2 regions of the Lactobacillus isalae genome follow, and region 2 is predicted to be linked to the other one. Evidence: predicted binding sites of a transcription regulator. Region 2 holds the regulator's gene; the other holds the start of a gene.
The links. Region 2 encodes Rex, which represses fermentation and respiration genes when NADH is low (regulators of the CRP and FNR family bind a similar motif). Its sites were predicted from a motif close to TTGTGAANTANTTCACAA; they were not measured.
Positions count from the first base shown of each region.

Region 1: adhE (bifunctional acetaldehyde-CoA/alcohol dehydrogenase) is a predicted target of Rex. The motif match lies at 2,821-2,838, and genes of this name have one in related genera.

Region 1 is NZ_OX443569.1:1,388,473-1,394,190, reverse strand. It holds rRNA gene QM512_RS06760 (23S ribosomal RNA) at 1-942, shown strand, start outside; rRNA gene rrf (5S ribosomal RNA) at 1,005-1,121, shown strand; tRNA gene QM512_RS06750 (tRNA-Asn) at 1,135-1,207, shown strand; gene QM512_RS06745 (amino acid permease) at 1,338-2,708, opposite strand; gene adhE (bifunctional acetaldehyde-CoA/alcohol dehydrogenase) at 3,066-5,621, shown strand.
Region 2 is NZ_OX443569.1:50,600-56,317, forward strand. It holds gene QM512_RS00295 (CoA transferase) at 1-227, shown strand, start outside; gene abc-f (ribosomal protection-like ABC-F family protein) at 286-2,217, opposite strand; gene QM512_RS00305 (redox-sensing transcriptional repressor Rex) at 2,385-3,029, shown strand; gene QM512_RS00310 (LOG family protein) at 3,168-3,734, shown strand; gene QM512_RS00315 (GntR family transcriptional regulator) at 3,812-4,522, shown strand; gene QM512_RS00320 (PTS sugar transporter subunit IIC) at 4,637-5,718, shown strand, end outside.

The sequences.
Region 1 (5,718 bases), 780 kb from region 2:
TCCGACCTGCACGAAAGGTGTAATGATTTGGGCACTGTCTCAACGAGAGACTCGGTGAAATTATAATACCCGTGAAGATGCGGGTTACCCGCGACAGGACGGAAAGACCCCATGGAGCTTTACTGTAGCTTGATATTGAGTATTTGTTAAACATGTACAGGATAGGTAGGAGCCAGAGAAAGTAGGACGCTAGTCTTACCGGAGGCAATGTTGGGATACTACCCTTGTTTGATGGATCCTCTAACTCGCAGAGCTGAGCGTTCTGGAGGACAGTGTCAGGTGGGCAGTTTGACTGGGGCGGTCGCCTCCTAAAATGTAACGGAGGCGCCCAAAGGTTCCCTCAGAATGGTTGGAAATCATTCGCAGAGTGTAAAGGTATAAGGGAGCTTGACTGCGAGAGGTACACCTCGAGCAGGGACGAAAGTCGGGCTTAGTGATCTGGTGGTACTGCATGGAAAGGCCATCACTCAACGGATAAAAGCTACCCTGGGGATAACAGGCTTATCTCCCCCAAGAGTTCACATCGACGGGGAGGTTTGGCACCTCGATGTCGGCTCGTCGCATCCTGGGGCTGAAGTCGGTCCCAAGGGTTGGGCTGTTCGCCCATTAAAGCGGCACGCGAGCTGGGTTCAGAACGTCGTGAGACAGTTCGGTCCCTATCCGTCGTGGGCGTAGGAAATTTGAGAGGAGCTGTCCTTAGTACGAGAGGACCGGGATGGACATACCGCTGGTGTACCAGTTGTCTTGCCAAAGGCATCGCTGGGTAGCTATGTATGGAAGGGATAAGCGCTGAAAGCATCTAAGTGCGAAGCCCCCCTCAAGATGAGATTTCCGATGCGCAAGCAGTAAGACACCTTAAAGACGATGAGGTAGATAGGCTAGGAGTGGAAGCATAGTGATATGTGGAGCGGACTAGTACTAATCAGTCGAGCACTTGACCAAAGCTCAAAGGTTTTTAAAGCAAGAGATTATATTCAGTTTTGAGTGTAAAAGCTCAGAAAGAGTACGGTGGCGATGGCAAGAAGGATACACCTGTTCCCATGCCGAACACAGAAGTTAAGCTTCTTAACGCCGAGAGTAGTTGGTGGGAAACTGCCTGCGAGGGTAGGCAGTCGCCGTGCTCTTTTTTAATATTCCGGCTTAGCTCAGTTGGTAGAGCACCTGACTGTTAATCAGGTTGTCGTCAGTTCGAGTCTGACAGCCGGAGTAAAGAGGAAAGTTAAAGGGAAGAACGAAGGTCATACTTTGTTCTTCCTTTTTTATTTCTTCATAAGTCTCAAAAATATATATGAAATAAAAAAGTCTCTAGTTGTAATTAACTAGAGACTTTTTTATTTTTAATTCTTTTTTTGTATTAGGTGTGTTATACCTACTAGGATTATAAATATTATTCCTGCGCTAATCATTGGAATACGATAATTTGGGAATATTAATAATACAACTATCATAGCTATAAAGAACGTTAAAACTGCTACATCAGATAAAGGATAAAGTGGCATTTTAAATGAAGGTAATTCATCTTTAGGTGTCTTTTTACGATAAGTCATATGAGTAATAATCATTATTGACCAAATTAGTAAAAACATGCTCGTTGCGGTAGCAGAGATAAAGGTAAAAGCATCTTTTAAAAAGAAATTTAAGAGTGGTGCCAAAGCAATTAAAACTGTTGAAAAAATTAAAGCATTTTTAGGTAGCTGCCGATGATTCAGAGTTCCCAAATGTTTACTTAATTTGTTTTTTCCATTGTAATTTATTGAAAATAATAGACGTCCTGCACTATAGATAAAACTATTTGTTGATGAAATCGCAGCACTTATTACAACAAAATTAATTATTGAACCTGCATTCTTAATTCCTGTTGCGCCTAATGCTTGAACAAAAGGTGAACTAGAAGTTGTAACTTTATCCCAAGGGATAGCTAAAAGAATACTTAGAATAGCAAGAACATAAAATAGTATAATTCTGACTGGTAATTGGTCGATTGCACGAGTAATGGTTTTTTTAGGTTCTTTTGCTTCAGCAGCAGTTAAACCAATTAGTTCAACGCCAATGAAACTAAAGATTACCATTTGGAAACCTAATAAAAAGCCCTTAGGTCCCTTTGCAAAGATACCACCGTCAACCATCATATTGTTCCAACCAACGTGACCATATTTTGTGGAAGCATTCGTTATTAATAAATAAAAAACTAAAATAACAAATGCAATAATTGTTACTATTTTAATAATTGCAAAACTAAATTCTAAGTTTCCGAATACACGAGCGGAAATTAGATTGATTGCTAGTAAAACTATTAATGTAATTAATCCAGGAATCCAACTTTGTAGATGAGGCCACCAATATTGAAAATAAATTCCTAGAGCCGTGATTTCAGCCATCGCTAGTGTAAGCCAACTGAACCAATACAAATATCCTGTCGTGGTTCCAATGCTTTTTCCTAGGTATTCTGTAATAAAATCAATATATGTGTTCTTTTTAATATCTGAAAGTATCAATTCTCCCAGCGCCCTCATTAAAAGGAAAAGAAAGAAACCTACTAAGCAATATATAAAAATTACTGCTGGGCCAGCCAGTTCAATACTGTTGCCAACTCCCAGAAAAAGCCCAGTCCCAATGGTTCCTCCTAATGCAATTAGTTGAATATGGGCATTTGTTAAACTACGCTTCATAGTTTTAACCTCAGATGATTCTGAGCTATTTTTTGACATTAAAATATAAAACTCCTTTCATAGTTTATTAAAATTTTAACATAAAAATCTATGATAACCGATAAAACGTATAGGTTTTAATATTTTTTATAAGGTTGTTATATAAAATTCATTGTGAAATATTTTTCAATATTATCGAAAATGTAAACGATATCATTATTGAAAACAGGTATTTCTTACTTTTTATCATATTGTGAATTTGTAAAAAACTGCACAAAGTCATTTACAAACCTTAGATTAAGGCGCTATACTGTCATTGTTCACAAAAATATGCCTAGATTTCCGAGTAGGAGGCCCAAATTAAATGGTGCAAGATAAAAAGGCTACAAAAGAAGAAAAACAATTGATGTAAATAAAATGATTGATGGCTATGTTGAAAAAGCACATGTTGCTTTAGATGAGATGGCTGATTTCGATCAAGAACAAGTTGATAAAATTTGTGAAGCAATTGCAAGTGCAGGAGAACAAAATAGCTACTTACTTGCAAAGATGGCAGTTGAAGAAACTGGTCGTGGTGTAGTAGAAGACAAGACTATTAAAAATATGTTTGCTAGTGAAAATATTTGGAATAGTCTTCGTCATGAAAAAACTGTAGGTGTTATCGAAGAAGATAAAGAAAAGCAATTAGTTAAAATCGCAGAACCTAAAGGTGTAATCGCTGGTGTAACTCCAGTTACTAATCCAACCTCAACTGTAATCTTTAAAGCAATGCTTGCTTTAAAAACTAGAAATGCTATTATTTTTGGTTTCCACCCACAAGCACAAAAGAGTTGTGTAAAAACTGGTGAAATCATTCGTGAAGCTGCAGTTAAGGCAGGTGCTCCTAAAGATGCTATTCAATGGATTGAATATCCAAGCCTTGAAGCAACTAGTGCTTTAATGAATCATCCAAATGTTCAAACGATTTTGGCCACCGGTGGTCCTGGAATGGTTAAGGCAGCTTATTCATCTGGAAAACCTGCTATTGGTGTTGGTCCTGGTAATGGTCCTTCTTACATTGAAAAGACTGCTAATATTCCGGAATCTGTTTATGACATTGTTTTATCTAAAACTTTTGATAACGGAATGATTTGTTCATCTGAAAACTCTGTAGTAGTTGATGAAGAAATTTATAACAAAGTAAAAGATGAATTTAAGTCTTGGAATTGTTATTTCTTAAAACCAGACGAAATCAAGAAGTTTGAAGAAAAGTTTATTGATCCTAAGCGAGGCACAGTTGCTGGTCCTGTTGCTGGTCGTTCAGCTTATCAAATTGCCAAATTATGTGGTGTAGATGTTCCAGAAGATACTAAGGTAATCATTGCTGAATATAAAGGTGTAGGTAAAAAGTATCCTTTATCTGCTGAAAAACTTTCTCCAGTGTTTACTATGTATAAGGCTAAGGATCATGAAGATGCTTATAAGATTTGTACTGACCTTCTAAATTATGGTGGTCGTGGACATACTGCTGGTGTTCATTCTCAAGATGAAAAGGTAATTGATGACTTTTCAATGAAGATGGACGCATGTCGTATCTTAGTAAACTCTCCTGCCTCAGTTGGTGGTGTTGGTGATTTATACAACAACATGCTTCCTTCTCTTACTTTAGGAACAGGTTCATACGGTGCAAATACTTTCTCACACAATATTGGTGCTAGAGACTTGCTTAACATTAAAACAGTTGCAAAGCGTCGCGATAATATGCAATGGATTAAGGTACCAAAGAAAACATATTTTGAACACAATGCAGCTAACTATTTAAAGCATATGCCTGATGTTGAAAGATTCTTTATTGTGACTGATGAAGGTGTAGCAAGTAAGTATATTAATGAAATTACTGACATTATTAGTCAACGTCGTGGAAAGAAGAGTTATGAAGTCTTTCAAGCAGTAACTAAGGATCCAGACACTGATATAATTGCAGATGGTGTTCACAGAATGAATATCTTTAAGCCTGATGTAGTTATTGCAGTTGGTGGTGGGTCTGTAATGGATGCAGCTAAAGCAATGCGGTTGTTCTATGAAAATCCAGATATGAGTTTTGAAGATGCCTATTCAAAATTTTTGGATATTAGAAAAAGAACAGTAAGATTTCCAAAATATAATGCTATTCAATTAGTATGTATTCCAACTACTTCAGGTACTGGTTCAGAAGTATCCCCATTTTCAATTATTAAAGATGCTAAGACTGGAATTAAGCACACTCTTTGCGATTATTCTTTGAATCCAGATGTTGCAATTGTTGATGATCAATTTGTAGAAACTATGCCTAAAGAATTAATTGCTCGTTCTGGTTTTGAAGCTTTGGCTCATGCAGTAGAAAGCTATGTTTCTACAATGGCTACTGACTTTACTCGTGGTTGGTCAATGGAAGCTATTAAATTGATTTTTGAAAACTTGGAAAAATCATATAATGGCGACCAAAGCGCAAGAAGCAGAATGCATAATGCTGCTACCTTAGCTGGAATGGCATATGCGAATGCCTTCTTAGGAGTAGGACATGCAATTGCTCATACTGAATCATCTGAATTTGGTATTCCTAGTGGCTTGAGTGATGCTATTGCAATGCCATATGTAATTAGATTTAATTCTAAGAAGCCAAGAAAGCTTGCTATGCGTCCACATTATTCAACTTTCAGAGCTGATAAAGATTATGCTGAAATCGCTCGTAGCTTAGGATTGAAGGGTAATACTGATCAAGAATTAGTTGATGCCCTAATCAAGAAAGTTGTTGAACTTGGACATGGCGTAGGAATGAAATTGAGCCTTAAGGCTAATGGAGTTAGTGAAGCTGACTTTAATAATAAAGTTGAAGAGATGGCTGTAGAAGCTTATGGAGATCAAAATGTAGTAACTAATCCTTCTGCTTTGTTAATTAGCGAAATTAAGGATTTGATGAAAGAAACTTATACAGGAAAGGGCATAGAAGCCTAAAAATTCCATTTTCTATATCTCATTTAAATATCAATATGAATTCGCACAAAAAAGGAGAAGCAATTTTGCTTCTCCTTTTTATTGATGTGTATGTAAA
Region 2 (5,718 bases):
ATGAAATTTTGCATAAAGCAGGGGTGCCAGCTGGCTTAGTTTTGAATGTGGATAAGACTAGACGCCTTGATCAAATTATTGAGCGCGGGATGGTTAAGACGCTACCCGATGGTAATGAAGTTTTAGGTTCGCCACTTAAATATGGAACTTGGAATTCATATGGTTTACAAAAAGATGCACCAAAACTAGACGAACAAGGTGAGCAGATTCGTAAGGAATTTGAATAAAAATAAACATGAAAAAAGATCAAGATTTTCTATTTTTTGAGAATCTTGATCTTTTACTTTATTCAAATTCATCTAGTGCTTCTAAGGCATTTTCCCAGTCATTATTTGCCTGGTCCAATTGCTCTTGAACAGCAGATAATTTTTCTTGTAGTGGTCCAAGCTTTTCAAATGAAGCGGCAATATCTGGATTTGCCATTTCAGTTTGGATTTCTTGTTCTTCTGCCTCTAATTTTTCAATTCTAGCCTCGGCATCGCTAACTGCACGTTCTAGTTTTCTCTTTTGAGAATCGCGTGCCTTTTGTTCTTGGTAAGATAGTTTACCTTTATTTTGACTAGCCGATGAAGTAGTTTCAGTTTCTGCTTTTTGTGCTTCCGCTTCTTGAGCAGCTGCAGCTTGCTTAGCCTTTTCATCTAAATAGTAAGAATAATTACCATTATAGATCTTAGCATGACCGTCGCGAACAGAAATAATCTTGTTAGCTAATTCATTAATGAAATAACGGTCGTGAGAAACAAAGAGCAGGGTGCCGTCGTAATTATCTAAAGCTTCTTCAAGCACTTCTTTAGCTTCAATATCTAAGTGGTTGGTAGGTTCGTCCATTAATAAGAAATTGTCTTTTTCAAGAGACAAAACAGTTAGAGTAAGTCGAGCTTTTTGACCACCAGATAATTGACCAACTGTTTTATCAATATCTTCGGCAGTGAATAAGAAAGAAGCCAAAATAGAGCGAACGTCTTTTTCAGGCATTGTCTTGTGACGGTCCCAAATCGTATCAAGAACGGTTTTTGAAGGATCTAAACTTTGGAGTTCTTGGTCATAATAACCAATGTCTAAACTTGCGCCATATTTAATTGAACCATCTTTTGGTTTTAGCTTTTTCATAATGGTTTTGAGTAGGGTAGACTTACCAATTCCGTTAGGTCCGATAATAGCAACACGGTCATTCTTATTAACTTGGAAGTCAATATCAGAAACCATTACTTTATCAGGATAGCCGATAGTCAGATCCTTAGCGATTAGTACTTCTTTTCCAGAAGGACGTTCGCTAGTGAAGTTAATACGAACTTTTTGTTTATGCTTAGGTGGCTTAATTCGCTCCATCTTGTCTAAAACCTTACGTCTACTTTGAGCACGTTTAGTAGTTGAAGCACGAACTAAGTTCTTTTGGATGAATTCTTCTTCTTTTTTGATCTTTTCTTGTTGCTTTTCATAAGCAGCTTCTTGCTGGCTATCCATCAATTCACGTTCTTTAACGTATTGGCTGTAATTACCCTTGAAAGTAGTCAGCTTGCCAAAGTTTAATTCAAAAATTTGATTAGCTAAGTGATCTAAGAAGTACTGGTCGTGAGAAACAGTAATAATTGCGCCTTGATAGTTTTTCAAGAATGCTTCTAACCAATCTAAAGTGTCTAAGTCAAGGTAGTTAGTAGGCTCGTCAAGTAATAATACTGGTGGCTTTTGCAAAAGCAATTTAACAAAAGCAAGTCTCGTCTTTTCACCGCCAGAAAGGGTGCCAATTACCTTATTCCAAGTATTTTCCTTAAAATTAAATCCGTTAAGAATACTCTTAATTTCAGCTTGGTAGGTAAAGCCGCCTTCTTGTTCAAAGTTGTAAGCTAATTGATCATAACGCTTGAGCAAGTCTTCATCTTCTGGATGGTCGGCAATTTGCTCTTGCATTTTGGTGATTTTTTTATTTTTTTCAATTAAATCATTAAAAACAGTAAGCATTTCATCCCAGATTGTTTTGTCTTCATCGAGACCATTTTCCTGGGCGATGTAGCCGACTTTTAATCCCTTATTAATAGTAAATTGACCACTCGTTGGTTCTTGTTGACCAGTCATGATCTTTAATAAGGTAGTTTTCCCAGCTCCGTTAGGTCCGACAAGACCGATTCTGGCATTGTCAGGAACCGAGAAAGAAATGTTACTGAAGATAGTATTGCCTCCAAAACGTTGTTCGAGGTCTTGAGCTTGTGCAATAATCATAATTATTTTTCTCCTAGTGCTTATTTTAACATAGTGAATGTTTTAAATTTTATGAAAATATTATCTTTGTGAAAATTGTTTCTTGATTTATCCTTAAAGAATGCCTATTATTAGTTTGATTAGTAAATATTTCACATTCGTATTTTATAAAAGAAAGAGGCCTCTTAATGGATGAAATTAAGATTCCTAAGGCTACTGCTAGACGCTTGCCACTGTATTATCGCTATTTGATCTTTTTAAATGATGAAGGAAAAGAAAAAGTTTCTTCAACTGAACTTGCTGAAGCAGTTCAAGTTGACAGTGCTTCAATTCGTCGTGATTTTTCTTACTTTGGTGCCTTAGGTAAGCGTGGCTACGGGTATGATGTTAAGAACTTGCTTAATTTCTTTAAAAAGATTTTGAACCAAGATACTTTAACTAACGTTGCCTTAGTAGGTGTTGGTAATATGGGACATGCGCTTTTGAATTACAACTTCAAGCGTACTAATAATATCAGAATTAGCGCCGCTTTTGACATTAATCCTGAAATTACTGGAACAATTATGTCAGGTGTGCCAGTTTATGATATGAGTGAAATGAAGAAACAGCTTCGTGAACAACAAATTACGATTGCAATCCTTTGTGTACCGCAAACGGCAGCGCAAAAGACTGCAAATGAAATGTTTGATGCTGGTATAAAAGGGATTATGAACTTTACGCCGCTTCGTTTATCTGCACCTTCAAGCGTCCGTGTTCAAAATGTCGACTTGGCAACCGAACTTCAAACCTTGATTTACTTTTTAGACTCAGATAAAGGTAAGAACAAAAAATAATTTACTATTAATATGAGTTTTGCACAAGCTTAGTTAGGCTTGTGCATTTTTCGTACTCTTTTATTTGTAATCAGATAGGAAATAATTTTAAGATAGATGAGCATAGAATTTTTTTAGTTTAGAAATAAGGTAGATAAAATGATTAAAAAGATTGCAGTTTATTGTGGCGCACGGTCAGGTAATCGTCCTGAATACGCAAAGGCTGCTTATGGATTTGGTCAAAAAATGGCAGACCACCAGATTGAGCTAGTCTATGGTGGCGGTAAGTTTGGTTTGATGCGAGCAGTTGCGGACGGCGTTTTAGAAAATGGTGGTATTGTTCACGGCATTATTACTGAAGAATTAAAAGATCGTGGAGCAGCTTATGAAAAGGTACAAGATTTTCGTGTAGTTCCAAGTATGGATAAGCGAAAAGATACGATGATGAACTTGGCTGATGGGATGGTTGCTCTTCCTGGCAGTATTGGTACTTTAGAGGAAATAAGTCAGGCTATTTCCTGGACTGCTATTGGCGATAATGCTAAACCAGTTGCTTTTTATAATTATGCTGGCTTTTATAATTATTTAGATAAGTTGCTGAAGCGTATGAACCAGGATGATTTTTTAGAAAATATCTATTTAAATGCTGTCTATTTTGAAACTGATTTTGATAAAATTTTGCGGTTTATGGAAAATTATCAGGCTCCTGCTTATCGCAAGTACTAATTAGACAAGTGACGAAACTATTATTTCATGCTAGAATCAAGTTAGATTTGTTATAACAAATTAGGTGGTGAGTAGAAGTGAAAGAAATTCCGAAATATTTGTTAATTGCAGATAAGATTAAGCATGAGATAAAAACCGGAGAATATAATCCTAACGATCAATTACCAAAAGAGTTTGATTTAGCAAATGCGTATAACGTAAGTAGAATCACAATTCGTAATGCTTTGAGCGAACTAGAAAGACAAGATTTAATTTATCGTATACAAGGTGCTGGTACGTTTGTAAAAGATACTGAAATTTCTAGTGCGGTTAACTCAGATAGGTTAGAATTAATTAACTTAAAGAAATATAAGCTAAAAGTAACAGATTTTGAAGTCGGTCAAGTTAATGAAAAAATTACTAAGGCTCTAGAACTTCAGCCTTACGATATTGTTTATACAGTTAGAAGAGCTGCTTTGAATAAGCAAGATGTTGTTGCTTTTCAAAAAATTTGCATTCCTGCTAAGATAATTCAAGGAATGAATATGGAAATGCTTGAAAGTTCAATTTATCCTTTAATTAGCCAAAAAATTGGTCTTAACCCTAAAAAAGCAGTTCGTGATATTTCCTTAGTACATGCAGATAATGACTTAGTTAATAAAAATAAAGTTCAAGACAAGGTTGAAGATAAGGAGCCTTTATTAAAGTGGCTACAAAAATCTTATTTAGAAAATGGCAAACCTTTTGAATGGAATGAGACATATTATCGTATTAGTAAGTTTTCAATCAAAGAAGCAATAATCTTATAAAGACAATCATTTAAAATTGATTGTCTTTTTTTGTTATATCAACTATTGATTTGTTATAACAAATGTACTAATATAAAAATGTAAGCGATTTCTATAAAGGGAAGAGGAAAAAAGATGAAAGACTTTACTAAATCATCTGGATGGAAAAAGTTTCAAAACGGCTTTGTCAGAGTCGCTGGAAAAATTTCTGGAAATAGGTTGTTGTTAACCTTACGTGATACGTTTGTTCTTGTTGCAGCCACAACTATGATTGCAGGTTTTGCAATTATGATTCAAAACGTAATTATTGATCCAATGAATGGACTGATCTTTGGTAAACAAGGTTTAGGATTAGGAAAACTAATCGCAGGCTCATGGAGTAGTTGGGAACAAAGCGGTTTTTATAACGGTTTAAAGACAATTGCTAATTTAATTGCCTTAGTTTCTAATGGTACTTTAAATATTTTTGCTTTATTGCTAGTAGTCATTTTCTCATATGAAGTTTCAAGAAAATTCTTTACGGATAAAGCGGAGCACATGACTGATGTTTTGTTTGGATTAGGTGCTTTCTTCATTTGTATTCCTTGGAATTTTCAATATGCGATTCCTAACACTAAGAAAACGGTCAATGTTTTAAACTATATTGATACTCAATATTTAGGGACTCAAGGTGTGTTTGCTGCTATTTTAATTAGTGGATTTGCAGTTTGGATCTATAACAAGATTGCTCAAAAGAATATTACGATTAAATTGCCAGATTCCGTTCCACCAGCAGTTGCACAAAGTTTTTCTTCATTAATTCCTGGTTCAATTACTTTAGGTATTTTTATTGTGTTAACTGGAATTAGTACTGCATGTACTGGAAAAACAATGCCTGCTTTGTTCTTATCAGTTTTACAGGCTCCAGCATTAGCAATTTCAAGAACAGGTGCGTTTGCTTTTGTTTCTCAATTTACTTGGAGCTTACTTCAATGGTTTGGTATTCACCCAAGTTCAATTTGGGGCGCAATCTTTGGAATGACCTGGACGATTAATGACACCCAAAATATGTTGGGACAAGCTCACCATATTTTTTCAACTTTATTCATGAATTTCTCAACTATTGCTGCTGGTACTTTTTCACTTTCACCAGTTCTAGCAATTTTGATCGCTTCGAAACGTGTTGGTGCTAGAAAGATTACTAAGATTGCATTGTTACCAGCAATCTTTAATATTTC